DNA from 3 places in the Dorea sp. BIOML-A1 genome. Region 2 is predicted to be linked to each of the others. Evidence: a T-box and tRNA genes for the amino acid it is inferred to sense, from the RefSeq annotation. Region 2 holds a T-box; the other regions hold tRNA genes.
The links. A T-box is a leader RNA that pairs with one kind of tRNA and senses whether it is charged. The one in region 2 lies ahead of proS (proline--tRNA ligase), so its partner is inferred to be a tRNA-Pro.

Region 1 (10,611 bases), on a different contig from region 2:
AATCTTCACATCACGAGGCGGCACCGGCACAGCACGAAATAGATTTCCGTTATGATGAGGCGCTGACAACTGCAGATAATATTATGACATTCAAGCTGGTTGTAAAGACGATTGCCAAGCGCCATGGATTACATGCGACATTTATGCCAAAGCCGAAGTTCGGTATCAATGGTTCCGGCATGCATCTGAATATGTCGATCAGCAGGGATGGAATCAATGTATTTCAGGATGCGAAGGATGAGTATGGACTCAGTAAAGAAGCATATTGCTTTATCGGCGGAATCATGAAACATATGAAAGCGCTGACATTTATCACGAATCCAAGTATCAATTCCTACAAACGTCTGATTCCGGGATATGAGGCACCGGTATACATCGCATGGTCTGCAAAGAACCGTACACCACTGATCCGGATTCCGGGAAGCCGCGGAGAGTATACAAGAGTAGAACTTCGTAATCCGGATCCTTCAGCGAATCCTTATTTGGCGTTGGCGGTATGTCTTGCGGCGGGTCTTGACGGGATCAAACAGGGCTTGATGCCTCCGAAAGCAGTCAACCGCAACGTATATGAGATGACGGATGAAGAACGTAAGATCTTTGGAATTGAGAAAATGCCGGGAAGTCTGAGAGAGGCAGCAATAGAATTCCAGAAGGATACCTTTATCCAGGAGATATTAGGGGAAGATCTTTCCAGAAAATACATCGAAGCAAAGACCAGAGAGTATTATGAGTATAGAATCCAGATTACAGACTGGGAGCTTGAAAAATATCTGCACTTACTGTAATACGATTTTGCACTTAACAGAAACGCGCAAAAGAGTATCTGACAGGAGGTGGCAGAGTGACAGGGATTATTGTTGTATTCCCGAATAAAGATAATGCAACAAATATCAGAAATCTGCTTGCCAGGGGCGGTATGGATGTAATTGGCGTGTGTTCCACCGGTGCACAGGCTATGCACTATGCAGATACCGTGGATAACGGGGTCGTGGTCTGCGGTTACCGCATGAAAGATATGATGTATACACAGCTGCGGGAATATTTACCGGATTCGTTTGAAATGCTCCTGATCGCATCGCAGGATAAATGGAGCAGCGGGGATGTAGAAGGAATTGTAGGGCTTTCTACCCCAATCAAGGTATACGACCTTATGAATACCATGAACATGATGCTTCAGTCCATGGACAGAAAACGAAAAAAACGGAAGAAAGAATCAAAGAATCGTGATCCAAAGCAGCAAGAGACGATCCGCAGAGCAAAGGAACTCCTGATGGAACGTAATAATATGTCTGAAGGAGAAGCACACCGCTATCTTCAGAAGAGCAGTATGGACAGTGGAACGAATATGGTAGAGACAGCAGAGATGGTACTGAGCATTATGGCAGAGTAAGGGATGAAAGAGTAAACATATTATAGAGAAAACGGATGCAGGAAAGGCAGGAAGAAAGAACAAATGAAATTTACAAAGATGCATGGACTTGGCAATGATTATGTCTACGTCAACTGTTTTGAAGAAAAGATTGACAATCCGCCGGCGGTGGCAAGATTCGTCAGTGACAGACATTTCGGTATTGGTTCTGACGGACTGATTATGATCAATCCGTCAAAAACAGCTGATTTCGAGATGGAGATGTACAATGCAGATGGTTCCCGAGGCGAGATGTGCGGCAACGGAATCCGTTGTGTGGCGAAATATGTCTATGATTACGGGCTGACCGATAAGACACAGATTTCCGTGGAAACACTTGGAGGAATAAAATATCTGGATCTTACCGTGGAAGACGGGAAAGTGTCACTGGTAAAAGTAGACATGGGAAAACCGGAACTCGAAGCTGATCTGATTCCAATCATATCAGAGCGGGAACAGGTGATCGACGAACCAATTGAGGTGGATGGGAAAGAGTACCATATGACAGGAGTATCTATGGGAAATCCGCATGCAGTTATCTATGTGGATGATGTAAAGGGACTGGATCTGGAAAAAATCGGACCAAAGTTCGAGAATCATGAAAGATTTCCGAAGCGTATCAATACAGAGTTTGTGCACTGTATCGACAGACAGACGGTAGAGATGCGTGTGTGGGAACGCGGCTCGGGTGAAACCCTTGCATGTGGAACCGGAGCATGTGCCGTAGCTGTCTCCAGTATATTAAATAACTTGACAGATACACAAGTTACGGTAAAATTATTAGGTGGAGACTTGCAGATCGAATGGGACAGAGAAAAGGATCGTGTATTTATGACAGGACCTGCAACAGTTGTATTCGACGGCGTGATAGACATTACAGAGATAAAGGAGTAAGAAGATGTTTAAAGTAAACCAGGATTATTTGAAGTTACCAGGAAGCTATCTGTTCTCAACAGTAGCAAGAAAACAGCGTGAATATCAGGCAGCACATCCGGAAGCCGAGATCATTAAGCTGAGTATCGGCGATGTAACACAGCCTCTGGCACCTGCAATTGTTGAGGCTCTTCACGGGGCAGTTGATGAGATGGCACATGCAGAGACATTTCATGGATATGCACCGGATCTTGGATATGAGTTCTTAAGAAGCGCAATGGCGAAGAATGATTATCAGGCAAAAGGATGCGACATCAAAGCGGATGAGATCTTCATTTCCGACGGGGCAAAAGAAGACTGCGGTAATATTCAGGAGATTTTCTCGAAAGACAGCAAGATCGCTGTGTGCGACCCAGTATATCCGGTTTATGTAGATACAAACGTTATGGCAGGACGTACAGGTACATATGATGCTGCAGCAGGAACATGGAGCAATGTCATCTATATGCCTTGTACAAAAGAGACGAACTTTGCACCGGAGCTTCCAAAAGAGACACCGGACATCATTTATCTGTGTTTCCCGAACAACCCAACAGGATCTACGGTAACAAAAGAACAGCTTCAGACATGGGTTGATTATGCAAATAAAACAGGCGCAGTGATCATCTATGATGCTGCTTACGAAGCATATATTTCAGAAAAAGAAGTGCCGCATTCTATCTATGAGTGCGAGGGCGCAAGAACATGTGCGATCGAGATCAGAAGTTTTTCTAAGAATGCTGGATTTACAGGAGTACGTCTGAGTGCAACAGTAATTCCAAAAGATATCAAGTCAGGAGATGTGATGTTACATTCTCTGTGGGCAAGACGTCACGGAACAAAGTTCAATGGAACTTCTTATATCATCCAGAAAGCAGGAGAGGCCGTATACTCTGATGCGGGAAAAGAACAGTTGAGTGCACAGGTTGCTTATTACATGAACAATGCCAAAGTAATCAAAGAAGGACTCAAAGATGCCGGATACAATGTATCAGGCGGTGTCAATGCACCATATATCTGGCTTGAGACACCAAAGGGAATGACATCATGGGATTTCTTCGATTATCTGCTTGATAAGGCTAATGTAGTAGGTACTCCTGGATCAGGATTCGGACCAAGCGGAGAAGGATATTTCCGCCTGACTGCATTTGGAACCTATGAGAGTACAGTTGCAGCGATTGAGAGAATTAAGAAGATGTAATAAAAAAACGGCCGGTATTCCTATGCTGAAAAAAGTACGGGATACCGGTTTTTTTAACGTTATGTGTTCCGCAGATGGCGCCACAACAAATGCAGAGAGATGTGGTCAGGATTTTGGATATACTCTTATCTGAAGTTCTGTAATATGTTCGCGGATATCTGCTGATTGATGATTGTCTACCCAGATCAGTTCCAGAATAGGTCCATCAGGAACAAGACCATGACCATCTGCATAGTTGAGAAGTTCCGGAATATAAGTGGTGTTCTGACGGTAATCACCTGCATAGGTGAAGGTAAGATAAGTACCGCCGCGGAGACAATACTCTCCCGAATTATCAATGATAAACACTCCAGAATAATTTTCATACTGTCCTTTCTTTATTTCTTCTAACGGAAGAAAAGATCCGATGTTATGGTTGCTGATAATATAAAGATTTTCTGTATTTTTATTCAACAACTGTTTTACCAGAAGATCCATTTCTTCGTCTGTGTGGTAGGGAATATGCAAGGTATGGCAATAACGGTCGGGAAACGTCTGCAGACGGATTTTAAGCAGTGCCTGGTCTTCCGCACCGGATAATGTCAGAAGCCGTTCTTCTACATTTTTCTGAAGACGGTTTAATTCCTGAATCTGCTGATGGATGACATCCAGTTCTTCTGTGAGCAGCTTACGCGTGTTCTCAACGCTTCGATTGTCCATGTATTCCCGGATTTTTTCCATAGGAAATCCCAGACGTCTCAGATCACGTATGATATTCAGACGCCACAGATCATCAAGCGTATAGAGCCGGTAATTATTTTTTCCGCGTTTTGGAGCCAGAAGTCCCAGCTTCTCATAATAGCGGAGAGAATCCGGTCCGATGTTGTATAGTTTGGATATTTCGTTGATCTTAAAAAACTGTTTCATATATTCACCTGTTGAAAACAAAATTCTGTTGATACATAATACTTGACCTTAGTATTATACCAGGGTTTAGACTATGAATGAAAGAAAAACAGGTAAAAGAAATGAGGTTTTAATATGAGACTCGAAGGAAAGTCTTTGAAGAGTGATTTTTTGCGTTTTATCATCCCGTCAATTATCGCCCAGTGGGTATTCTCGCTTTATACCATGGTAGATGGTATCTTTGTGGCAAGAGGGGTATCGGAAGTGGCACTGACAGCGGTGAATATCTCCATGCCGTTTACAACAGGACTGTTTTCTGTCTCCATCCTGTTTGCAGTCGGAAATTCGACGATTGTGGCAATCTTTCTAGGACAGGGGGAAAGACAGAAGGCGAACGAAGTCTTTACGCAGAATGTGGTCTTATTATGTATTCTGTCGGTGTTGATTACAATACTGGTTATGATATTTCTGGATCCATTTGCAAGATTCCTTGGAGCAACGGATCATATTCTTCCATATGCGAGAACATATATTGGAACGATCGCACCATTTTCTGTAGTATATATCCTATCTTATTCATTTGAGACGCTGATCAAGACAGATGGCTATCCAAAGCTTGCGACAATCTATGTGACATCCGGGGCTGTGCTGAACTGTATCCTGGATTATATTCTGGTCATGGTGCTGCATAAAGGCGTCTGGGGTGCGGCATTTGCTACCGGGATCTCGCAGGCAGCAGTGATCCTCTTGTATCTGTGGCATTTTCTGGGACCGAAAGGAACAATAAGATTCTCGAAGTTCCATCTGATGCCATCGGAAATCGGGAGGCAGATCCGTAACGGCATGTCTTCCGGGATAACAGAATTCTCAAGCGGGATTATCATCTTCTTTTTTAACCAGGCAATCCTGAAATATATAGGAGAATATGCATTGGTAAGTTATACGATCATCTCATATGTGAATACGATCGTTGTCATGTCCATGGCAGGCATTGCGCAGGGAACCCAGCCACTGATCAGTTACTACTATGGAAAAAACGAATCGGAAAAATATAAGAAGCTTCTGAAGTATGGAATGGTGGCAGCTGCGGCAGGTTCCGTGGCGGCTGTAGTCATATGTTATGTTGGAGCAGAAAGTATTGTGGGATTGTTCTTAAAAGAGAGTGAAGCATCTCTGAGTATATATTCGGTGCGGGTGCTCCGCATCTTTATCCTGTCATTTCTGCTTGCGGGACTCAATGTGGTTCTGGGAGGATATTTTACCTCTGTGGAAAAGGCTGGATTTGCAACGCTGATCTCACTTACCAGAAGTCTGATCGCACTGGTGATCAGTCTGGTATTTCTGACAGCTGTGTTTGGAGGAGAAGCTATCTGGTGGGCACCGCTGATCGCGGAGAGCTGCTGTCTGGTGTTATCAGCCGGGTTATATCAGTGGTACAGAAAAAAATAATTTTTTTAAAAATATCTATTGACTTTTCTCTGCAAACGAGTATAATTAATATTCGCTGGACAACTTAAGGACAGCAGAGAAAAGTCTTATTGATGCGGATTGGTGTAATGGCAGCACAGCAGACTCTGACTCTGTTAGTAGAGGTTCGAGTCCTCTATCCGTAGTTATGATGCCGGGTACTTCATTAAGAAGTATCCGGTTTTTCGTTATAGAAAAAAATCAAAAATACCTATTGACTTTTTTGAAAAAATTGGTATAATAATATTTGTTCGCTGAACAATGCAGAACATCACACTGATGCGGATTGGTGTAATGGCAGCACAGCAGACTCTGACTCTGTTAGTAGAGGTTCGAGTCCTCTATCCGTAGTTCCTTGGCAGGGGCGCCGGATACTTTTTAGAAGGTGTCCGGTTACTTTTAAAAATTGTATATATCGGAGTGTGGCTCAGCTTGGTAGAGCGCTACGTTCGGGACGTAGAGGTCGCGTGTTCGAATCACGTCACTCCGATTGAATGATACAGTATCTGATATGGGTACTGTATTTTTTTATATAATAGGAAACCGGCATAAAAAAGAGGAATTCCGAAGATTATATTGATCCGGGATTCCTCTTTTTTGTTCTCATTATTATGCCAAACTTGATATAGAAAATCCGATTATCCGCATAAATACAGCATTTAAGGGCTGTTCATCACTTGAAAAAATAAGTGTTTTACCACGAATTTACCATAATTGAATATGAGTCTTGATATGACGAAATATAAAGGGAGATTGCACGTATAATAAAACCGCGTATCTCCCTTTAACAAACTATCTAAAGTTTTCTACATTTATAACTCTGGAAAAACAATCGCACAAATTCATGTTGTGAGTGACCATGATTATAGTAATGCCCTTTTCATTTAATTCTTTCAAAAGTTTCATCACTATCAATTCGTTCTCTTTATCAAGTCCAGAAGTTGGTTCATCAGCTAATATAATCTGACTTCCTTGCAAAATCAATTTAATAATTGCAATTCGCTGTTGCTCTCCACCGCTTAACTGATATACTTTTTTGTTAAGCATGTCACTTAGCTCAAATTGCTTTAAATACTTATTGATTAGTTTCAGTTTTTCTTCTTTTTTTACTTTTTTATATTCAAGAGCTAATTTTAAATTCCACAACACGCTTTCATCTTCTATTAGTCCATAATTTTGAAATAGATAGCCTATTGTATATCTTCTCAAAATCATAGCATTTTTACCGTTCATGGACAAATTTTTATGACTATCAATAGTGATTGTTCCCTCGGATATATCAGTAATCAATCCTATTATATTTAAAAGTGTCGTTTTACCTGCCCCGCTTTTCCCTACAAGCCCCACAAATTCGCCTTTTTCTATTTCTAAAGATAAATTTTCAAATAGAACCTGATTTTTCCCATATTCTTTTTTGACGTTCTTTAATGTAATCAATGACATACTTATGCCCCCTTTTCAATCTCATATAAAGCGTTTGAGATATAAATTCTATAAAGCAATTCGCAGAATATGTAGTCAATAAGTATAATCGCAAAAAGGCAAGCAAAATAATAATTTATAGCAGTTAATACGCCTGATATAATTATTTCGATTCCCCAAAAAATATACCGATTTTTCAGTGTCCTAAAATGAGAGAATCCTAAAATCTCTTTTGCCGCATATCTCTTTCGATTTACAAAAATGTCCACATAATTTGAAATATACAAAATAAACAGTAAAGACACTATAAAGACAATCGTAAACATAGTGAGTGTTTTAAGAACGAATGTCACATTTTCAAGTTGCATTAAATAAGGTGTAAGTAATGTTCCAGCTGTAACTAATTGCTCTAAATCATATTCTGATAACAAAGAAGAAAAATCTTCTCTTGACTCCATTTGAAAAAATAAACACCTTGTATTTAAAGAATCCAAATAGTAAAGTCCTGCAAAATTGCCCGTATCAACAATGATAACAGGATTAGCCATATCCGAAAAACCATTTTCTGTATTGACTTTTATCGTAGAATCATCGTCTATATAAACAACATTAAATTTATCAATAGTTTTTTCTTCTCCCGGTATTCCATAAAATTGATTGTAATTCATCAATCGGAAATATTCTTGCTTAATATATTCGCTAATAGAATTTTCATCATTCTTATATTTATGTGGAACTAATACTGTTGGTTCACTAAATATATCTTCTCCCAATGGTTTTCCACTGAGCTGGATATTTGAAAATTCATTCAGATAATTTCTATTTGCAATAACAAGCTGTTGTTCATAATAGGGGCGTGATGTCTGCAAACCACCGTCTGTCCTAAAATCACATAGTAGTGAATGGTTATGATTATACATCTCTAATGTTTGTTCAGAATATTTTTCTAATATGTCTGTGTTTGCTAACGCATAATCATACTCCGATGAATTAAAACCATTAGCGGTATAATATCCGTCCAGATACTTATAATCTAAAACAGCTTGTTGGCTTTGTCTAAATGAGTTCCCCTGATTCAGCAATGAAATAATAGTGATAGCGATTATTACCGAAAAAATTATTTTTATAGCCTGAACTACAATATTTGTGCCGCTATTTAAAGTCTTATTTTTTATCATTGCCTCTAAAGAAACAAACTTAATTAAAATACTTGTAATTAAAACACAAAGTATATTTATAGCTAAAACACCAATAAAGAACAGTACACTTGTTGCTAAATAAGAAAAATCATATCTGTTTGTTAATGCGTAATATAAATTTAGCAAGAACAGTAATACTAAACATATTACAGCAAAATATTTTATTACACTGGTAATTTGCTCCTTTAAAATATGTATAGTAGAAAAGCCCATGCTTTTTTTAATACCTATTTTTTTCAAACTATAAGACGTATAAATACAGTATATGATTTGAAGTACAATAAATAAGATTACAAAATTCAGAAGATTCAATTCTAATACCATACTATACGGAATAGCGTCATTTTCAAAGTTATTTATTGCGACGGACAGTTGAGAAGCTATCTCTTTAATTGCGTTAGCTGGTAAATCTGTATAGAATACACCAACACTATCTAAAAAATCTTCCTTTTGCAATTCATGATATTGAAACAAAATAGAGGAAGATATAGGCTGTTTTTGTGTAAACTCATTTAATGGATAGCAATATAAATCATAAACAGATTTATCTGTGGAAGTGAGCGTATTGTTAATGAGTTCTAATTTATTTTGAGAATATTCTTCTGTAAATATTGTATAAAATTTGTCGAGAATTTCTGGCGATGTTTCTTCTAAAACATACCCTTTTAAATTCTCAGTAGCAATGTTATTCTTTTCATAAATGTTGTAAATAGAAGTATTAAAAATATATGCAAAGAGTATGACTTCAAGGAAAATAAAAATCTTTAAAAATTTTTTCATAACATACGCCCCTTTCTTTGAAGAAATGTATAAAATAGGGCGGGACAAATAGCCCCGCCCTAGGTGTTTGAACTATTTTACTCAATATGGATAATAATCATAATAAGATGTTTCGTTCGCCCACCAAACTCTCTTTGCATCTTTGTAAGCGTAGTTTGACTTGAATCCACTGGTATATGTATCTCCGCCGACCTTTACAGTTGCCTTTACCATGTAGTTGCGACTAATACCTGCTTTACGCCCAATTTCGGAATATACAATGGTGTCTGTTTGCCCTCCCCATTGTAGTACAAATCTCCACCCGCTACATCAATAGCCCACGCTGTAAGTGGAGCGCCGACAACCATAACTGCTGCTACAAGACCAACTACTTTCGTTCTCAACTTCTTTGCTCTCATTCGATAAACCTCCTTTCTCTTTTTTACTTTTTGATAGTTTTATGTCACGTACTGTTTTTACTAACCTCAACATAACATATATTTCATTAAATGTCAAGTTATTTTTGTTTCTATTTTATATATGACCTCTTTGTTGCTATCATATTTTGTGCATAATGCACAAAATCAAAGCGCCAATATTAGTGCTTTCCACGATTGTACTTTTACAATGAAAAGACGAAGTACCTGTGATAAATTCATTGCTCTAAAATTATTAGAGAAACTATACAATATAGCTATCCTTTTTTCTCTTGTCTGCCATAAACAGAAAAGAAAAAGCCCTGTCAAGAGCCTGCCACTTCTTTAGAAGTGGTGCTTGCACTCTTGATCTGGGCTTTTTGTTTGCTGTATCTTTTTGCAAGAGGAAAAAGGCTACTCGTCCCCGTTGTCAAAATGGCTGTCCTTTAAGACTTCCCGCAACAGCTCCATATCTTCTTTTGAGTTGGGATTTATCCTCTTTACAACCTGATAAGGTGTACCGTACTTGTGTCCGTCTGTGCTTTCCCCGAACATATCCATGCTGTATAAATCATCATAACGGTCTAATACTTTCTGAAATTTCAAGTGCTGGATAAATGTTTTGATAGGGTAAAGGTCGGACGCTTGTATGTCCTCTCCCTTGATATAGTCTGTGATGTATTTCCGCAACTGCTCCAACTCATACTCTAGCCATTCTTCTTCACTGTCAAAGAAGTTATCATAGTGTCCGTGTTTCAGTTCTGCATTTAGGCGTTCTTCCGTCCGTAAAAACTTGCATACCTCTTTTTCCGCCTGTTGGACAAACTTCCATTCTCCCGACAACAATTCATTCGGTGTTACTTCCAGTACGTCCATTATCTTTTCCAGCGTGTCAAAGGTGGGATAGTTTACCCCTCGTTCAATCTTAGAAAGGCTCTGCAT
Region 2 (10,611 bases):
AAAAATCCAACCCGTAAGTTTTTGTAATAATTTAACAAAAAGATTGCGGAAATGTTTGAAAAATTGTAAAAATTGTTAGCAACATGGGAGGAAGTATGATATAATAAAAAAAGCAAGACTACTGAGAAGGGGTGATGACATGAGGAAAAAGGAAATGATAGCAATGTTGCTGGCAGGAGGACAAGGCAGCAGACTTGGAGTTCTCACAGCAAAAGTTGCAAAGCCTGCCGTTGCATTTGGTGGTAAGTACCGCATTATTGACTTTCCACTCAGCAACTGCATTAATTCAGGAATCGATACGGTAGGTGTATTGACACAGTACCAGCCATTAAGGTTGAATGCACATATAGGGATTGGTATTCCATGGGATCTTGACAGGAATTACGGAGGCGTAACAGTGCTTCCGCCATATGAGAGAAGTGGAAGCAGTGAATGGTACTCCGGAACTGCGAATGCGATTTATCAGAACCTGGATTATATGGAGCAGTTTGATCCGGATTATGTTCTGATCTTATCGGGAGATCATATTTATAAGATGGATTATGAGGTGATGCTGGATTATCATAAGGCACATAATGCCGATGTAACGATTGCGACAATGCCTGTACCGATGGAAGAGGCGAGCCGTTTTGGAATCGTTATTGCAGACGAGGATGGAAGAATTCAGGAGTTCCAGGAAAAGCCGGCAGAGCCGAAGAGTAACCTGGCATCCATGGGAATTTACATTTTCTCATGGAAAGCGTTGAAGGAAGCGCTTGAGACATTGAAGGACGAGCCTGGATGTGATTTTGGAAAACATATCATTCCGTATTGTCACAATAAAGGCGAGAGATTATTTGCATATGAATATAACGGATATTGGAAAGATGTAGGAACATTGGGATCATATTGGGAGGCCAATATGGAACTGATCGATATTATTCCGGAATTTAATTTGTATGAAGAATTCTGGAAGATATATACCAACAGTGAGATCCTGCCGCCACAGTATATTTCCGCACAGTCTGTGATAGAAAGAAGCATTATCTGTAACGGGGCAGAAGTGTATGGAGAGGTACATAACAGTATTATAGGATCCGGCGTTATTATAGGAGAAGGTTCTGTTATCAAGGATTCTATTATTATGAAAGACGCCAGAATTGGAAAGAATTGCGTGGTAGATAAGGCGATCATTGCTGAAAATTGTGTTGTCGGAGATAATGTTACATTTGGTATCGGAAGCGATGTGCCGAACAAATTAAAACCGGCGATCTATTCCTTTGGACTGGTTGCTGTGGGTGAAAAATCCGTGATACCGGATGGCGTACAGATTGGAAAGAATACTGCTGTCAGTGGCGTAACATCCAAAGAAGATTACCCGGATGGAGTACTGGAAAGTGGCGAAACATTGATAAAGGCAGGTGGACAGGCATGAGAGCAGTTGGAATTATTTTAGCAGGTGGTAACAGCAACAAGATGCGTGAACTGACACATAAGAGAGCAGTAGCGGCGATGCCGATCGCAGGAAGCTACAGAGCAATTGACTTTGCGCTCAGCAATATGTCAAACTCTCATATTCAGAAGGTGGCAGTTCTGACGCAGTACAATGCACGTTCACTGAATGAACATCTGAATTCCTCAAAATGGTGGGATTTCGGAAGAAAACAAGGGGGACTTTATGTATTTACCCCGACGATCACAGCGGAGAACGGATACTGGTATCGCGGAACGGCAGATGCGATATACCAGAATCTGGATTTCTTAAAACGTTGTCATGAACCTTATGTTATTATTACATCAGGTGATGCAGTATATAAGATGGATTATAACAAAGTGCTGGAATATCATATTGCAAAGAAAGCAGATATTACAGTTGTTTGTAAAGAACTTGGTCCGAACGAAGATGCGAGTCGTTTCGGAACAATCAAAATGAATGATTCTATGCGCATTGAAGAATTCGAAGAGAAGCCGATGGTGGCACAGTCACAGATTGTATCAACGGGTATCTATGTAATCAGAAGACGCCAGCTGATCGATCTGATCGAACGTTGCGCAGAAGATGACAGACATGATTTTGTGACCGATATTCTCATCAGGTATAAGAATCTGAAGAAAATCTACGGTTATAAAATAAAAGATTACTGGAGCAACATTTCAACAGTGGATGCATATTATCAGACAAATATGGATTTCCTGAAGCCAGAAGTACGGGAGTATTTCTTCCGGACACAGCCGAGCATCTATTCTAAGGTCAGTGATCTGCCGCCGGCAAAGTATAATCCGGGATCCATGGTTAAGAACAGTCTTGTGGCAAGCGGAAGCATTATTAATGGAACAGTCGAGAATTCGATTCTTTTCAAGAAGACATTCGTGGGGAACAACTGTGTCATTAAGAATTCCATTATTTTGAATGATGTCTATCTCGGAGATAATGTATATATTGAGAATTGCATTGTGGAAAGCAGAGATACGATTCGGGCAAATACACGTTATGTTGGTGAAAATGGTGTGAGAGTAGTCGTAGAAAAAAATGAGAGGTATGCACTTTAAGAGAAAATGGTGCAAAGGCTAGAAGAAAGGGGCTAGAAAAATGCAGATTACAGATGTACGCGTGCGTAAAGTAGCAAAGGAGGGCAAGCTGAAAGCTGTCGTTTCCATTACCATGGATGAGGAATTTGTGGTACATGACATTAAGGTGATTGAAGGAGAAAAGGGACTCTTTATTGCAATGCCTAGCAAGAAAGCTGTGGATGGGGAATATAGAGATATTGCACATCCGATCAATTCAAGAACAAGAGAGCGCATTCAGAATTTCATCCTTGAGAAATATGAAGAAGCACTGGCAGAGGATGCAGCAGAAGCATAGATGGTATATGTATCGGCGAAAAAAGGAGCAGGAATTTCCTGCTCCTTTTTTGAATGTTGTGTGTCAGAACAAGCTGTCAGCAGTTTGTTTAAAAATGTCTTATGACAGTTATTTTTTATCGGTAAAAATTACACAGGATCATTTGCTAACTGAAAATGCATAGTCTTATGTGTAATTGGGTGTTTAAAATCTAGTTTATAAGCACACAGCCGGATTGTCTGCCAGCCCGTGGTGTCAGAAAGTTCCTGATTATATTTGGTATCTCCAACAATCGGACAACCGACAGATGCGAGTTGTACACGGATCTGATGATGGCGGCCGGTATCCAGATGGATTTCCAGCTCAGTTCCGTGGAAAGCAGCAGGTGCGGTAAACAGCCAGTCCGTAACAGGAACTGTATCATAATGCAGCCGTGCAATTTTTGATCCGTTTTCCTTTGCAGAACAGATACGGGAAGTGTTTGTTCTGGCATCTTTGACCATATAATTCTTAAGTGTTCCTTCTTTTGTTGAAGGTGTATTGGCAACAAGTGCCCGGTAATATTTCCCGAATCCCTGATTCTGTAATTGTTTATTCAGATCTTTTGCAGCAGCCGGAGTCTTAGCAAAGACAAGGATTCCGGCGACCGGCTGGTCCAGTCTGTGGATGACGGCAAGGTAAGGCTCAGCTGAGCCGGGGTTCCTGGAACCACTGGATTTCGCCAGATGGTTTTTGATCAGGCTGACCATGTCTGGGTAACGGATACTTTTGCTCTGGGTTGCGATGCCGTGTGGCTTGACACAGACTAAAATGTGCGGGTCTTCATATAATATATTTAAAGTAGCCATATACTTCTCCTTTGTTAAAACAAATGTTATACTTATTAAATCATGGAGGGGAAAAAACTGCAAGAAGTTGGGGAGAAAAGAGGAAAACATAATTGAGCGGGAAAGTACTGGCAGAAGCAGGGATAATATCTTGACAAAACATACCTCATGGATTAAAATAATTGACAATTCAATATTTTTTATGGCGATGAAGGGAATTAGTACATGAGAATCCAGCTGCAGAGAGGATATCATATGGTGTGAGATATCTGCTGTTCATCACATGGAACCGGTCCTGGAGCCACTGTATGAAAGTGCAGCGTGTCAGCCGGCGTTAACGGCCAATGAAGAGAGCTGCGAAAGGGTCGCAGTTAACTAGGGTGGTACCGCCGAGCTTTTCGGTCCCTTTTTCGGGGAGTCGAAAGGCCCGGCGTTTTTTGTGCCAGGTTGCGGAACTCCCGGCAAAAAAATAACGTGGAATAAGGATTCCACCAAAATTGAAAAGGAGAAGAGAAACATGGCAAAGGAAAAATTAGTCAAAAACATTACATCTCGTGACGAAGATTTCGCACAGTGGTACACAGACGTTGTACGTGAAGCAAATCTTTGTGATTATTCAAGCGTAAAAGGATGCATGAACTACTTACCGAATGGTTATGCGATCTGGGAACTGATCCAGTCAGATCTGGATAGACGTTTTAAAGAAACAGGAGTTGAGAATGTATACCTGCCAGTACTGATTCCGGAATCACTTCTGGAAAAAGAAGCTGATCACGTAGAAGGATTCGCACCGGAAGTTGCATGGGTAACACACGGGGGAATGGAAAGACTGCAGGAAAGATTATGTGTACGCCCTACATCAGAGACACTGTTCTGTGACCTCTGGGCTAAAACAGTAAAATCATACAGAGATCTTCCAAAGGTATGGAACCAGTGGAACTCCGTTCTCCGTTGGGAGAAGACAACAAGACCATTCCTTCGTTCAAGAGAATTCTTATGGCAGGAAGGTCACACACTTCATGCAACATATGAAGAAGCTGAAGAAAGAACAATCCAGATGTGGGAAGTTTATAAGGATTGCTATAAAGAGACAATGGCTATCCCATTCGTAGCAGGAAGAAAGGCAGAACACGAGAAATTCGCCGGAGCAGAAGACACATACACGATCGAAGCACTGATGCATGACGGAAAAGCACTTCAGTCTGCGACAAGCCATTTCTTCGGAAACGGATTCCCGGATGCATTCGGAATCAAATATGTAGATAAGAACAACGAACTGCACAGTGCGTATGAGACATCATGGGGATGGTCAACAAGAAGTATCGGAGCTCTGATCATGGTTCACGGTGACGATGACGGACTGGTACTGCCACCACACGTAGCACCGGTTGAATGTAGAATCATCCCAATCGCCCAGCACAAAGAAGGTGTACTTGACAGATCTTATGCACTGCTTGACGAACTGAAAAAAGCAGGATACAGAGTGAAGATCGATGATTCTGATAAGAGTACAGGATGGAAATTCTCTGAGCAGGAGATCCTTGGTATCCCAACACGTATCGAGATCGGACCAAAGGATATCGAGAAGAACCAGGTTGTTGTTGTACGTCGTGATAACCGTGAAAAGATTGTTGTATCTCTCGATGAGATCGCAGTAAAACTGCGCGAGATCTTAGAGCAGGAGCAGCAGGATATGTACAACAGAGCAGAAGAATTCCTGAACAGCCATATCGATACAGCTACTACAATGGATGAAATGGTTGAGAAGTTCAAAGCCAATCGCGGATTCGTAAAAGCATGCTGGTGTGGAGATCCGGAATGTGAGGGCGAAGTAAAATATCAGACAGGCGGAGCTGCAACAAGATGTCTGATCGAAGATGAAGAGTTTATTTCCGATAAATGTATCTATTGCGGAAAACCTGCGAAACACATGGCTTACTGGGGAAAATCATACTAAGAATAAAGAGATTATAAGTAATGGACGGTGGATTTTAGGAATCTACCGTCCATTTTTTATCAACAGCCACCGGCAAAAATATGGTATGATATAGAATGTTGATAACGTGGATAAACGGAGGAAATATTTGTGAATAACTTTAATATAAAATTACCGGATGATGTACAGTTTATCATTCATACCTTACAGTTGCATGGATTTGAAGCATACGCAGTCGGAGGATGTGTCAGAGATTCCATCCTTGGCAGAGAACCGGGCGACTGGGATATTACAACATCAGCAATGCCGGAAGAGACAAAGGCATTATTTGACAAAACATTTGATACGGGAATTGAGCATGGAACGATAACCGTACTTTTGAATCATGAGGGATACGAAGTTACGACGTACAGAATCGATGGAAAATACGAAGACAGCAGACATCCGAAAGAAGTCACATTTACAAGAAATCTGAAAGAAGACCTGCTCAGACGAGACTTTACGATCAATGCTATGGCATACAATGACAAGGATGGGATTGTAGATATCTTTGGAGGAATGCAGGATCTGGAAAAGCATATGATCCATTGCGTGGGAAATGCCAAGGAACGGTTCTCGGAAGATGCACTCCGGATTTTAAGAGGTGTCAGGTTCGCAGCGCAGCTGGGATTTGAGATCGATGAGGAGACGAAAGAAGGAATGAGGCTTCTTGCACCGACACTCGAAAATATCAGTGCGGAGAGGATACAGGTAGAGCTGGTGAAGATGCTGACATCTGACCGGCCAGAACTGATAAGAACTGCCTATGAACTTGGAATTACGAAGATATTTTTGCCGGAATTTGACCGGATGATGGAGACAGAGCAGGAGACACCGCATCATATGTATACCGTCGGGGAACATACCATTCATGCGATGATGAATGTCCGCAATGATAAGATCTTAAGATTGACAATGTTACTGCACGATACAGGAAAACCGGAATACAAAACTATGGATGAAGACGGCGTTGCGCATTTTAAAATGCATGCATTGGGAAGTGAGCGCATTGCGAAAGAAGTACTCCGGAGATTAAAATTCGATAATGATACACTGCATAAAGTTACAAGGCTCGTGCTGAATCATGATTACCGCATGCCGGCCGTGCCGAAGAATGTCAGAAGAGCAATGAATAAGATCGGCGAAGATATTTTCCCATATTATATGGAAGTCAGAAGAGCAGATGTTTTGGCGCAAAGTGAGTACCGGAGGGCAGAAAAATTAAAAAATCTGGATGAAGTAGAACAGACATATGCAGAGATTATAGAAAAAGGGCAGTGTGTATCGTTAAAAGAATTAGCTGTGACCGGCAGAGATCTGATCCGGGCAGGAATGAAGCCGGGAAAAGAGATCGGGGAAAAGTTAAACGAATTATTGAACCTTGTGATCGAGAATCCGGAAATGAATACGAAAGAGACCCTGTTGAATTATATTTCCACGGATAAAGAAGTATAACAGCAGTGAATATTTTTTATATTTCCCACATACATTTAAAAAGAATATCAAGTGTAAAGTGCGGGGAATATAAATGCAGGAATTTGAACAAAAAATACTGGAACAATATGATATAGAAGTAAACAGCACCCGTAAAGTCAGAGGTGCTGTTTTATGCGAAACGAACAAAGGGGTATTCCTTTTGAAGGAAGTTACAACATCCGAAAAAAGAATCCCTGCGTTATGCGAACTTTATACATGGCTTTATGAACAAGGAGAGCATCAGATCGATTATATGATAGCGAACCGGAACGGTGAATATATCTCTTCGTTGGATAATGGTGACCGGTATATGCTGAAAAAATGGTATGCAGGCCGTGAATGCGACATAAAAAAGACCAGGGAAATATTAGAAGCGGCCGGGAATCTGGCGAAATTACATACTGTTATGAGGCATGAACTGGAGTATGGGATTACAGAAGGGATTAAGACCGGTGAAAAATACAGACGGCATAACCGGGAGTTAAAAAAAGTACGGCAGTTTGTCAGAAAAGCTGTCCCGAAAGGGGAATTTGAATTTGCATTTTTGCAACAGTTTGAACTGATGTATCAGTGGGCAGAAGCTGCGGTGTGTGAACTGGAACAGTCGGATTATGAACAATTGTATCAGGAAGAGATGAACCGTTCCGGTATGACGCACGGAGAGTATAATTACCATAATATCATCATGACAAGAGAAGGAATCGCGACAATGAATTTTGAAAAATTCCATCGGGATATCCAGGTAGAGGATCTGTACTATTTTCTCAGAAAAGTAATGGAGAAAAGCGGGTGGAAGCTCCGGCTCGGAGATGGCATGCTGAATGCGTATTCTGCAATCCACCCACTTACCAGAAGCGAAACAGAATATTTGAAAATCCGTCTGATTTATCCGGAAAAGTTCTGGAAAATTGCAAATTCATACTATTGCATGAATAAAGCGTGGATATCGGTAAAAAATACAGAGAAACTAAAGACTGCAATAAAGCAGACAGAAGAGAAAAAAATGTTTTTAAAAGAGCTGTTTGGATTTGAACTCTGAGGGCACCTGAAAATGCCGGAAAACCTTGAAAATACAGGGAAAACAGGGGATTTACCTTGACATTCCGTATGAAAACAGGTATAACAGTACATAAAGGCATGTCATATGACGGGGTATGGACAGTGACTTTGTATAAAAAGAATCGAAATTGTGAATTCTAAATGTAAATAAGAGGAGGATATATCCATGAACAAAACAGAACTGATCGCAGCAATCGCTGACCAGGCAGAATTATCAAAGAAAGATTCCGAGAAAGCTTTAAAAGCATTCGTTGATGTTGTAACAGATGAATTAAAGAAAGAGCATAAAGTACAGGTTGTTGGATTTGGTACTTTTGAAGTAAGCATGAGAGCTGAGAGAGAAGGAAGAAATCCTCAGACAGGCGAGACTATGAAGATTGCAGCTTGCAAAGCACCAAAGTTCAAAGCTGGTAAAGCATTAAAAGATGCTATCAACGAGTAGTCTGAATTTGTAATATTTATCCGAAAGGATTTATGCCGGAGAGTGTCCTGATACTCTTCGGTTTTTTAGCATTATGCGTTCGAAAGAACCGGCTGACAGTAAAGTATACAGGAGAACAGATAGATGAGATTAGACAAATTTTTAAAAGTATCCAGATTGATCAAACGCCGGACGGTTGCGAATGAAGCCTGCGATGCCGGCCGTGTACTGGTAAATGATAAACCGGCCAAGGCGTCTGTAAAAGTAAAACAAGGAGATATCATAGAGATCCAGTTCGGAACAAGAACCGTAAAAGTAGAAGTTCTTGATATTAAAGATACAACGAAAAAAGAAGAGGCAGGAGACCTTTTCAAATATTTATAAACCTTATTAATGGCCGGTGAAAAAGCGGCGGGGATCATCACAACCTTTCTTGCATAATTATGTGAAAAGTCATAATTTCGATTTCCTTTTCATATGATTAGTAAGAAAGGTTGTGATAGTTTTGGAGACGGTAGCAGCACAGAAAAACCATAAACTGATATTGAATAACCGGAAGGCAGGACTGGTGACAGGTGTTCTGGATGTGCTGTCTTTTAATCTGAATGAGATATTGCTGGAGACAGAGCAGGGAATGCTGATGGTGAGAGGAACGGATCTGCATGTGAACCGTGTGAATCTTGAAAAGGGAGAGATCGATCTGTCGGGAAACATTGACAGTATCTCATATTCGGATATCCATTCGACAGCAAAGCAGGCAGGAAGTCTTTTTGAAAAGTTATTCCGGTGATCTGCCGGAGAACCGGGAATGTCATGAGGAATAAGGAAAATAAGGTGAAATGTAAGATGGGGATAGGAAAAGAACTGTTCATATTTCTGCTGGCGGTCCTGGCTGGAGCAATCGTACGTCTTGCATACCGTTGTATCAGCTGCCTGCGGGAAGTGGTACACCATGCTCAGTGGGTTATTGAACTGGAGGATCTGATCTATTGGATCGGAACCGCGATTTTTTTGTTTGTGCAGATTTACTACACAAGCAGTGGTAGTGTGCGATGGTATTTCATACTAGGTGTTGGAATCGGCGGGATCATTATGTCAGTTTTTCTTGCGATTACGGGGAAAATTTGTCGGAAAATTGTACGGCGGCATAGCAGATTTTTTACCGAAACACTTGAAAAACCCGGGGAAAAAAGATAGAATAAAAATAATTAACAGGTGAGTGAAACGGCAGGGCTGCCGGCAAGGGTGAGTAAATTAATATGAATGATGTAAAGCAGAGAAACCGCAGAAGACGGCAGCGCAAGCGTTCTCAGAATCATAAGAGAAGTGTGTTGGCGATCAGCGCAGTTGTTCTTATGTTGACAGTTATGGTGTCTGCAAACAGTATGACATTAAAGGCAAAGAACAGGGAGTATCAGGCGCAGGAGACGGAATTAAAAGAGCAGATCCAGGCGGAACAGGATCGGAAAAAAGAGATTAAAGAACTGGAAAAATACGTTGGAACGGATAAATATGTAGAAGATGTAGCGAAAGAAAAGCTGGGTCTGGTACATGACAACGAGATTGTTTTTAAATCGAAATAAGACTATAAAAGACGAATGATAAGCTTCAGGAAGAGATTCCTGAAGCTTTTTTCCGTCATGTATTCAGAAGAAAGGGGAACGACAAAGTTGGCACAGATAAAGGAACAGGAAATATTTGTAAATCCATATGTGGTACAGATGGACAAATTTGCCGATTCACTGCAGCATTTATCCAAAACATTTCTGAATATGGAGGCATGCAAAGGAACCTTGTCCAGAGAAGAAATTGATGAAATGTTTGAAAAGGTGACAGGGAATGTCTGTGCAGGCTGTGAACGGCGGGGAGAATGTCTGGGAGAAAAGCACTCGGTGACATATCAGATGATGTATGAGATCCTGTGTGCGGCAGAAGAATATGGCGCAGAACTGAATATGGAATTAAAACGCAGGCTGAAGAGACAGTGCCTGTTTGCACCACGTTTTTTAAGAGAGAGTCTGGAAGAATT
Region 3 (10,611 bases), on a different contig from region 2:
TTTTCTGACAATACCTGACAAAGTTCATTCACCCAGGTATATCCTTCTGCCTCGTAGGCTCCGATCAGCGCATGCATGGACAGTACATTCATCGTATTATAATGTGACTTTCTGGATTTTGCCTCCAGACGGTCACGTAACATTCGGTTAAAAACTATGTGATAGCTTCCTACCAGTCCCGCCAGATTAAATGTCTTGCTCGGTGCATAGAATGCAATCGTACGGTTTCTGGCATCCGGACTGATCGACTGTGTCGGAATGTGCCGGCTCCCTTTTAAAATCAGGTCTGACCAGATCTCATCTGCGATCACAACACATTCGTTATTCTTATATACTTCCATAGCCTCTTCTATCTCCCAGCGCTCCCAGACACGTCCTGTCGGATTATGCGGACTGCAGAAAACCGCCACATGGATGTTGTTGGCTTTTAATTTTGCATCCATATCTTCATAGTCCATGCGCCAGATTCCCTTTTCGTCCTTTTTCAGAGGGCTATGTACGATCTTATATCCGTTCTCCGTGATACATTTCGTAAATCCGATATAGGTCGGACTATGGAGAAGTACCGCATCTCCCGGTGCCGCAAATGCTGTCAGTGCCGAGATCACCCCGCCTAATACTCCATTTTCATATCCGATATACTCCGGCATCAGACCTTCTACATTATTACGGATCTTGTGCCAGCGGATGATCGAATCATAATACTCTTCCACCGGGCTGAAGTATCCATATGCCGGGTGTGCCGCTCTGTCCATAATTGCTTTCGGGATCGTCGGAACAGTCTCAAAATTCATATCAGCTACCCACATCGGGATTACATCGAATCCGTCTTTTGGCGGCTCAGGTGCAAATCCCGGATTCTTTCCCAATCCATCCACTGCAATCGCATCTTTGCCATGTCTGTCTATTATTTTTGTAAAATCATATCTCATATCCTGTTCTCCTTTTTCATAAAATCCAAGACTTTTCCACATCATGCTTCTGTTCTTTCAGAACTTTTCCACATTGAGCATCTTATTTTTTTGAAAATGTCCACATTGCCTTGATCTGATCTTTGATATTGGCAAATGTCCATGCCGTATTCGTATTCTTAATGCTGAACGGATCATTTACCGTTACAGTGCCATTCTCATAGCCGGTCAGAACAATAAAGTGACCGATCTGCGTAAAGTCTCCCGGTCCCATACTGCATATGACCGGATGTCCCTGTGCCAGTTCTGCGCTTACCTGTTCTTCTGAAAGCATACCTCCTACGCTGTTTAGATTCCAGTTCGCACCTGCTTCATCCATGAACCTCCAGTAAGTATTATTTTCCTCATCCACATAACCGTGTTCGGTTCCATATGCTGCTACCTTTGCCGGAGTAATGGATGCATCCTGATTCAGTCCTGCTGCTACCATTGCCATACAGGTCGGTCCGCATCCACTGGTCGCTACGATCCCCGTTCCATACGGTGCATATCCCCAGCGTTCATCCCATTGTAAAAGTTCCGGAATTTCTCCATTTGAAAGATCTTCCTCTATCGTATCTGCATAAGGCTTGTCCTTTTTCTTCTCATAATCTGCTACAAAATCTACCGTCTCTGCATTCTTGTCCAACAGTTCGATCACACTCTGTGGTACTCCCTGCTCCTCTGCCTGGCTGCGGACACGCTCTAACTTCTGTTCGGCTGCTTCCGTTGTTTTAGCTTTTTTTTCTTTCTGTTTTTTTGCCTTCTCGGCTTTTAATAATTCTTCCTGTTTCTTCTCTTCTGCACGCTCCTGATGAAGATAATAGCCAGTAAAAGCAGCAGTTATCACTGCTGCTATCACACCTGCTATTGCTATATATATATAAATCCGATTTCTTTTTGCACCATTTGAAAGAGAAGTCTTGTTTTCTGTTTGCTGTTCTTCTGTATGATTCATCACTTTCATCTGTCAATTCAGTCCTCTTTTTTGAAAATCTTCAAAATCTTCTGCATCATCTGTTCGAAAGAATTTTTCGACATCGCTCTTAATTATACAACAGCGTGTCTGCAGATACAACTTAACTTTTTCTAAAAATTCTTCTAAAAATTCTTTTGCTGAATAGATACCGATCCCATTTATTTATCTTTTTTCAATTTCTGCTTGCATTTTATCTCCATTCATGATATGATACATCTTGTCTTAAGGACACAACATAATATCGGGGTGTGGCTCAGCTTGGCTAGAGCGCCTGGTTTGGGACCAGGAGGTCGCAGGTTCGAATCCTGTCACCCCGATTTATAATATATTTTGCGGGTGTAGTTCAATGGTAGAACACCAGCCTTCCAAGCTGGATACGTGGGTTCGATTCCCATCACCCGCTTTTTCATGCCTGATTTTAATTTCATTCTCATATAAAGGTGTAAATAAAAAAAACACTATATTCTATCCGAAAGAAGATGGAGTATAGTGTTTTCCTTTTTCCGATATTCTATTTTCTGTCATATTTCCTGTTATCGTTTTCCGATTCTTCTCATCCACATCAGGACAGATCCTATCAGGATATAGACATCTGCCAGATTCGCTGTTACATCACCTAATATCTTATGTTCAGATCTTATACCAATGTAATCTACGACTTTACCTCTGACGATCCGGTCATAAGTATTGCTGATGGCTCCTGCACTCAGCAATGTCAACGCTGTCTTATTCACCTTATGACCTTCCCGGAATGATTCTGCCAATGTCAGCATCAGGATCACTGCCGTCGTTATCACAGACGCTTTCTTTACCTTATCCGGTTCGCAATCCATGGAATTAAATGCAAAGCCTTTGTTGTATACTTTTCTGATCAGGACTTTTGTCCCGCAAAAGTTTTTTTCCTCTTTCTCACTTACATTTTCTTCTATGTACTGTTTTACAGCCATATCCAGACCAAACAGTGTTCCAATCGCACCCGGTATGCTTGTGTGCATCTATATCTCTCCCTGGATCTTCACAATCTCTTCTTCCTGCTTTTCAATCTCTTCCTCGCGTTTTTCGATTTCTTCACAGAGCGTTACGTAATCCATGTCGGATACTTCCCCACTCTGGAACTTCTCATATACCATACGACCGATATCTGCAAGATCTCTTTCATTTGCTCTCTTTAAAGTTCGTACATTACTTTTGATCTTCTGAATCTCCAGTGTATCTCCTGTCTTCTTAGTGATGTCACTCGCAACATCTGAAACTCTTCTGCTGAATTCTTCAAAAAAATCTGCCATCTGTATCCTCTCCTTATCTCGTTCTTCTTTACAGCCGTCTTAAAATATCCAGTGAATGATACAGGTTCATCGTTCCATATCCCCACTGTGTATTTGGATATTCTATCGCCGGAAGCTTCTGCGCCCCCATCACGATCACATTCCTTACCTGACTGGCTGATGCTCCACCCGCTCCCGGCTGATCACTGATCCACTTCATGATCAGTGCACAGCCACCTGCCGCAATTGCTGTTGCTGCACTTGAACCGGTGCGTTCTTTGAATCCTCCGCCCGGTACCGCACCGGTAACCGCTACTCCCGGTGCAGCATAATCCGGTTTGATTCTTTCATCTCTAGTATACCCTCTGCCCGAATTAATATCAACCGTATTCTCCTGACTGTTATAATAAGACACCGTCATCGTATGCTCCCCTCCTGCCGGTTCTGTAAATGTGGTATCCGGATTCGATTCCAGAAAATATACTTCTCCATCCAGAAACTCTTTCATGGGCAGCCACATATGAAACTCCCCCTTCGGCTGCATCACAGGCTTTACTTCTATTTTCCAGATTCCCGGTACTGCTTTCTGCAGCCGGATAAACACCAGCTGTGCATCGCTATTCTCCTGCAGAAGTCTGTACTCCACCGTAACAGCCGTCCGTTCAAAAGCAAATACAAAATCAAACAGATATCCCAGACGTACCGGAATCTGCCCGGTACGTTCTCCGGAAGGTGATGTGATCGACACTGTCACAATGTTCGGAAGGGTACTCCATAACTCCGTCACAAAACCTTTCACCCCTTCCCCTACCCTGATCTCCGCTGTCCGTATATTCTGTGCCTCCGTAAATGTTCCGTAATAATGATGTCTCTGCGCTGCCTCATTCCCGGTTCCCGTTACTACACAGCGGTTTCTCAGCAATGCATAGCCATCCAGAACTCCTGCAAGCAAAGAGTCACCATTATGCCCTCCGAAACTGGTTCCGATCGCCATACAGATCACAAGCGGCATCTCCCGTCTGCGGGCCAGTTCATTCAGATACCGAAGTCCGGCCAGGATATCATTTTCCTGATAACAGTGTGCATCTTCTGCAACCCCAAAAAATTCTTTCAGATATTTTTTTGCCGGCTTAAGCTTTACCATCGCGATCACCGCCTCCGGGGCAGCCCCAAGAAACTGTCCACTGCTTTCTGCACTTCCGGCAGCCACACTTGCAACAAATGTTCCATGCCCATCTGTATCTTCCGAAGAGATCAGTTCTTGCGGACTTTCCGAATGCAGAGCCGCATTGATTCTTTCTTCGGTATACTCTGTTCCATACAGAAAGCCCTCCGGCGGATCCCCATCCTGAATTGTCTGATCCCAGATCCCCGCAATTCTTGTTGTCCCGTCAAGATTACAGAATACCGGATGGGTATAATCGATCCCCGTATCCAGGAAACCGATCATAATCCCCTCTCCCATAAGCTGCAGCGTCGGATAATTCTGCAGCGTAATAATTCCGGCTGCATCTAACGGCTGCATATCCAGAAGTGTATAGCACTTGGGGATCGCGCCGTACCAGTACTGCCGCAAGGATAAGGGAAGTAACATCCGGCTGTCTAACGACACACTTTTATATCCGAAATCCAGCTCCTGGATACACATCTTTTCCGTATCCACTCCTTCTAACTCATCTTCCCTGTATGGCGAGATAATAAAATCCCAGTAATCTTCCGATAATATCTTTTCTTTACATCTGTCTTCCAATGAAAAAAAGCCTTTCATATACATTTGTTTTATGTATATGAAAGACTTCGTGTCATTCATTAATATTTTTATGCATTTGTATGCTGGTTCAGCATACGCTCGATGATCTCCACAGATTCTTCGATACCATAACTTGCACTGTTAAAACAGATATCATAGTTCACAGCATCTCCCCACTTCTGGCCGGTATAGAAATTGTAATATTTCGAATGCTGACGGTCAATCTTCTTCAAAAGGCGTTCTGCTTTTTTATGATCCAGATTATTGACTTCCATGACTCTGTGTACACGCTGTTCAAAAGGAGCTGTAATAAAGATACTGATATGTGGAATATGATTATTTGCCAGTATCACATCCGCACATCGTCCCATAACAATGAAATCTTCTTCTTTTGCCTTCTTACATATCAGATCACTCTGATTAAAGAAGATTGCATCTTCTTTTGTCAGACCATGATAACGGTCAAAATCTTTCAGACGTTCTTTCAACGTCCGTCCGGATCCCTGGTACTTATTCTCAATCTCATTTGTTCCCAGATCTGCCACATCTACAACCGAATCTTTCTCCGCGTCCAGACGTCTCAATACTTCATTGAATATCTCTGCATCGTAATAGTTGATCCTGAGTGCATCCGCCAGTGCAAATCCAATATCGTTACCCGCACTTCCATGTGTTCTTCCGATACAGATGATCAGATGATCATCCTTTGAAAACTTCTGACGCAGGTTCGATGTATTTAGCTTTGCCCTGTTTTCATCCAGAATCTCAACTTTTCCAAAACCTGCCGGCAGTTCTGCGATTTCTTTTAATATCTCATCATATTTTCTCATCAGTCTGGATCGGTCTTCATCCTTACGGATCGTACGTGCCATGTTACTGATCAGCGCAAGCTCACTTCTGAGCAGATGCCCCTGTGGCTTTGTACGCATCAGCTTCACAAGACTTTCTACACAAGTACGTTTGTCTCCCGTAAAGGTACGGCCAAGAGAAGAACCTACACATTCATAGACTTCTCCGTCCAGATCATAGATCCGTTCCGCTATGTCATAGTATTTATTCTTATTTTCCATGTTCCGCACCTCCCCTTACAAAAAGAATACCAGCATATCGATAATAAATACCGGTATCAGACATGTCAGTGACCATACCATATATCCGAAGAACGATGGCATACGCACACCATTTTCATCTGACATAGATTTTACCATGAAGTTCGGCGCATTTCCGATATAGGTATTTGCTCCCATAAATACAGCTCCACAGGAGATTGCCTCCAGCATCTTAACAGGAACCGAACCAAGTGTCGTCACAACACCGCTCTTGAACCCAAGTGCTCCCGCCGTTGTAAGGAATACCAGATACGTTGGTGTATTATCCAGAAAACTTGACAGTGCTCCGGTTGCCCAGAACATTTCAAATGGTTTATTGATACCAAGTTCCGCACCATTTGCCTTCAGAATCATCAATGCAGGCTGCATCGTGATAAAGATTCCGATGAACAGAACCGCAACTTCCTGAATTGCCCCCCAGGTAAAATGGTTACGGATACGTACTTCTTCTTTTGTCGTTTTAAATGATAAAAATGCTGCCAGAAGGATGATCACGATCTCGATCACAGACGGGAATCCAAGCGTCACTTCTCCAAGGATATGGATTCCTTTTACCGTTCCGTCCGCATTCTGGAATGCAGACATACCAGGAAGCATTCCACTTAAGATTACAGCTCCGACAATCATTGCAACATATATCAGATTATGAAGTCCTACAATTCTAACGTGTGTTCCGGGCTCTCTAATATCTGGTTTTCTACCTTCCGCAATATCTTTTCTGTAAGCTCTTCTATCCAGAAAATAGAATAACATCAGCAAAATGATCATGTTAAAGATCAGTATATGAAACAGCTTCAGGCTCCAGAAAAACGGAACGCCACGCATGAATCCCATCATAAGCGGCGGATCTCCGATCGGTGTCAGACATCCTCCCATATTAGAGATCAGGAAGATAAAAAAGATCATAATGTGACTCTTTCTTTTTCTCCACGAATTCATCTTAATAAACGGACGTACCAGAAGCATACTTGATCCGGTCGTTCCGATCACGCTGGAAAGCAGTGTTCCCAGAACAAACAATGCCGTATTGATCCTCGGTGATCCGGCAAACTCACCGTCAATTGTAATGTTACCTGCTACACAGAACAGACCGAACAATAAAATGATAAATGTCAGATAATCATTTACCACACATTCCAAAACCGTCTCTCCCATTGTAAACATTCCGTACTTTGCAGCAAACGGAACAATAAACAGTACCGACCAGAACGCAACTGCAAGCGGCTGATGCTTTTCCCACCAGTCCGGCTTGATCAGAGGCATAACGGCAATACTGAGCAACAGCCCTGCAAAGGGTATGCAGAGCCAAACTGGAATAGCTGATAATTCCTCCATTCCTTTCTCCTCCATTCTTCCTCAAGTAAAGTCTTATGTGTCATTGCATAATGAAAGCTGTCATTGACAACTCTCTTAGCATTCTATATGTAAAATGTATTATTGAAGCCTTGGTACTTCCTGACCTCTCAACATTATTACCGGTCCTCCGGTTCCCTCAATATATTCTTTTGTGATAACAACCTCTCCAATATTGTCATCCTTCGGGATTTCATACATGATATCTAACATGAATTCTTCGATGATCGCACGAAGCGCCCTCGCTCCGGTATCTTTCTTCATTGCTTTTTTTGCAATCGCATGAAGTGCGCCGTCATCGAATTCCAATTTTACTTCGTCTAATGCAAGCAGTTTCTGATATTGCTTCAAAATTGCATTCTTAGGCTCTTTTAATATCTCCACCAGCATATCTTCACTCATACCCTGTAAGGTAAATACAATCGGCAGACGTCCCAGGAACTCCGGTATCATACCGAATACACGCAAATCCTCTGTTGCGACCTTTTTAAGAATCTCTTTGTCGTTATTGTATTTATCTCTCAGATCCGCTCCGAATCCGATCGCTGCCTGTTTGGTCAGACGTTCTTTGATAATTCCTTCCAGATCCGGGAATGCACCTCCACAGATGAACAGAATGTTCCTCGTATTCACTGTTGTAAGCGGAACCATTGCATTCTTGCTCGTTGCCCCGACAGGAACTTCCACATCACTTCCTTCCAGAAGTTTCAGCATTCCCTGCTGTACAGACTCACCGCTCACATCACGCTGACTGGAGTTTTTCTTCTTTGCGATCTTGTCGATCTCATCAATAAAAATAATTCCCTGTTCTGCCTTTTCGACATCATTATCTGCTGCCGCAAGCAGTTTGGATACAACGCTTTCGATATCATCACCGATGTACCCTGCCTCTGTAAGAGATGTTGCATCCGTAATTGCAAGCGGAACATCCAGAATCCTTGCCAGTGTCTTTACCAGATACGTCTTACCGGAACCTGTCGGCCCGATCATCAGCATGTTGGATTTCTCAATCTCAATGTCATCCATCGAATCCGTTGCCACACGCTTATAATGATTATATACTGCAACCGACATCACTTTCTTTGCATATTCCTGTCCTACCACATACTCGTCCAGTTTTGCTTTGATCTTGTGCGGAGCCGGAAGATTCCGGATATCTACTAACGGCTTGTATTCTTCGCCTTCTTTTTTCTTCTTGATCTTCTGCTGTTTTGGAATACTCTGCTCCATATCAGACATGTTGAATACCTGTACTCCCGGAATATTCATCAGCTGACTGTAATCGATCGGTCCGTTCGACATTGCATCAAAGCTCTTCTGCATGCAGTCATTGCAGACACAAATGTGGTTCGGAAGTTCGATCATCTTCCCTGCGACACTCTCCGGACGTCTGCATATAAAACATACTTTTTCATACTCATCATCATTTTGTTTCTTATCATCCGAATCTGACGTCTTCTTTGTTGTTTCTACTTCGACGTCTTCTACTTTTTCGATTTCCTGATTGTTATCGTCCTGATTGGTCATTATTCTCTCCTTCTTACTTTTTGTCGTATCTTTCACTCTGTTTTATCCTGGTTCTATGATTCTTCCTGGTTCACCAGTTCCAGAAATGTCTCTTCGGAAATAATCGGGATCCCCAGTTCATTTGCTTTCTTATTTTTGGAAGATGTGCTGGTTACATCATTGTTGATCAAGTAATTCGTTTTGGACGTTACCGATCCTGTCACCTTTCCTCCCAGACTTTCAATCAATTCCTTCACTTCACCGCGGTTTGCAAAATGTGTTACGCTTCCGGTGATCACAAAATTGACACCTTCAAAAATCTGTTTTTTTGTTGATGTCTCTTCCGGGATTGTCAACTCTTCTAAAAGCTTTCTGAAATTCTCCACATGCTTTGCATCTGAAAAATATCCGGTGAATGCCTTTGCCAGAACTTCTCCCACGCCCTGGATCTCATTTAATTCTTCTTCTGTAACCATCAAAAGGGCTTCTACATCATATTTCAACTCTCTGCAGATAACCTTTGCATTGGCAAGTCCGATCCCTGCGATTCCCAGTGAATAGACGACTCTTGGCAGCGTGGTTGTTCTTGCTTTTTCCACACTTTCGATCAGTTTCCTGTACGATTTTTCTCCAAATCCTTCCATTCCCTGAATCTCGTCTTTGTAGCGGTCCAGATGGAAGATATCGGCAAATGTATGGATATATCCTTTGGAAATGAATTTTTCCAGTGTTGCTTCCGACAATCCTTCTATATTAAGTGCATCTCTGCTTACGAATAATGCAAATGCCTTCACATGCTTTGCCTGGCATTCCGGATTCATACAGTATAATGCTTTCGCATTTCCTACCTGTCTGATCTTCGTCTCCCCCTGACAGACCGGACATCTTTCCGGAATATCTTTCACACCGCTTCTTGTCAGATTCTCTGCAATCTGCGGAATGATCATATTTGCCTTATAAACTTCGATCTTATCTCCGATGCCAAGTTCCAGTTCTTTCATAATGCTGATATTGTGAACACTTGCACGGCTGACCGTCGTTCCTTCCAACTCCACCGGATCAAAGATTGCAACCGGATTGATCAGTCCTGTCCTTGACGGACTCCATTCGATTTCACGCAGAATCGTTTCCCTGATCTCATCCTGCCATTTGAATGCGTAAGAATCTCTCGGGAATTTTGCTGTTCTTCCCAACGATCTTCCATACGCTATATCATCATATGATAGCACAAGTCCGTCAGAAGGAAAATCATTTTTACTAATCTCTGACGAAAATTTAGCAACTTCATCTTCTACTGTATCTCTGGTCACCATATGATATTCTACCGTCGTAAATCCCTGTGCTTTCAGCCATTCCATCTGACAAGCTCTGGAATTCTGAAAATCAACTCCATCTGCCTGCACTAACGTGAATGCATAAAACATAACATTTCTCTTTGCCGTGATCTGGTTATTGAGCTGTCTGACTGAACCACTGCATAAGTTTCTTGGATTTTTATATTTTGCATCTACATCTTCAATCTCTTCATTGATCTTCTCGAAGTCATGATATCCGATCACCGCTTCTCCTCTTAAGATCAATTCCCCCCGGTAAGCGATCTGCACCGGTACATTCTTGAATACCTTCGCATTGTTTGTAACCACTTCTCCGACTTCTCCGTTACCACGTGTGACCGCTTTATAAAGCTTTCCGTCACGAT

Region 1: it has a tRNA-Pro gene. The T-box ahead of proS (proline--tRNA ligase) is inferred to sense a tRNA for this amino acid. The anticodon was not compared.
Region 3: it has a tRNA-Pro gene. The T-box ahead of proS (proline--tRNA ligase) is inferred to sense a tRNA for this amino acid. The anticodon was not compared.

The regions. Positions count from the first base shown of each region.
Region 1 is NZ_WWSA01000004.1:198,536-209,146, reverse strand. It holds gene glnA (type I glutamate--ammonia ligase) at 1-785, shown strand, start outside; gene GT508_RS03200 (ANTAR domain-containing response regulator) at 842-1,390, shown strand; gene dapF (diaminopimelate epimerase) at 1,454-2,302, shown strand; gene GT508_RS03190 (LL-diaminopimelate aminotransferase) at 2,307-3,521, shown strand; gene GT508_RS03185 (MerR family transcriptional regulator) at 3,627-4,427, opposite strand; gene GT508_RS03180 (MATE family efflux transporter) at 4,542-5,855, shown strand; tRNA gene GT508_RS03175 (tRNA-Gln) at 5,949-6,019, shown strand; tRNA gene GT508_RS03170 (tRNA-Gln) at 6,154-6,224, shown strand; tRNA gene GT508_RS03165 (tRNA-Pro) at 6,290-6,363, shown strand; gene GT508_RS03160 (ATP-binding cassette domain-containing protein) at 6,666-7,316, opposite strand; gene GT508_RS03155 (hypothetical protein) at 7,319-9,274, opposite strand; gene GT508_RS14790 (hypothetical protein) at 9,356-9,487, opposite strand; gene GT508_RS14585 (hypothetical protein) at 9,481-9,672, opposite strand; gene GT508_RS03145 (helix-turn-helix domain-containing protein) at 10,084-10,611, opposite strand, start outside.
Region 2 is NZ_WWSA01000023.1:24,056-34,666, reverse strand. It holds gene GT508_RS09885 (glucose-1-phosphate adenylyltransferase) at 140-1,414, shown strand; gene glgD (glucose-1-phosphate adenylyltransferase subunit GlgD) at 1,411-2,529, shown strand; gene spoVG (septation regulator SpoVG) at 2,570-2,845, shown strand; gene GT508_RS09870 (RluA family pseudouridine synthase) at 2,974-3,672, opposite strand; T-box leader at 3,851-4,061, shown strand; gene proS (proline--tRNA ligase) at 4,169-5,608, shown strand; gene GT508_RS09860 (CCA tRNA nucleotidyltransferase) at 5,738-7,081, shown strand; gene GT508_RS09855 (CotS family spore coat protein) at 7,155-8,141, shown strand; gene GT508_RS09850 (HU family DNA-binding protein) at 8,328-8,603, shown strand; gene GT508_RS09845 (RNA-binding S4 domain-containing protein) at 8,727-8,966, shown strand; gene yabP (sporulation protein YabP) at 9,088-9,372, shown strand; gene yabQ (spore cortex biosynthesis protein YabQ) at 9,429-9,779, shown strand; gene GT508_RS09830 (septum formation initiator family protein) at 9,842-10,165, shown strand; gene GT508_RS09825 (SpoIIE family protein phosphatase) at 10,253-10,611, shown strand, end outside.
Region 3 is NZ_WWSA01000024.1:34,840-45,450, reverse strand. It holds gene GT508_RS10145 (MalY/PatB family protein) at 1-932, opposite strand, end outside; gene GT508_RS10140 (C39 family peptidase) at 1,015-1,917, opposite strand; tRNA gene GT508_RS10135 (tRNA-Pro) at 2,172-2,246, shown strand; tRNA gene GT508_RS10130 (tRNA-Gly) at 2,262-2,332, shown strand; gene GT508_RS10125 (signal peptidase II) at 2,463-2,924, opposite strand; gene GT508_RS10120 (hypothetical protein) at 2,925-3,215, opposite strand; gene GT508_RS10115 (S8 family peptidase) at 3,244-4,842, opposite strand; gene GT508_RS10110 (cytidylate kinase-like family protein) at 5,013-6,014, opposite strand; gene GT508_RS10105 (sodium:proton antiporter) at 6,030-7,388, opposite strand; gene clpX (ATP-dependent Clp protease ATP-binding subunit ClpX) at 7,488-8,933, opposite strand; gene ligA (NAD-dependent DNA ligase LigA) at 8,987-10,611, opposite strand, start outside.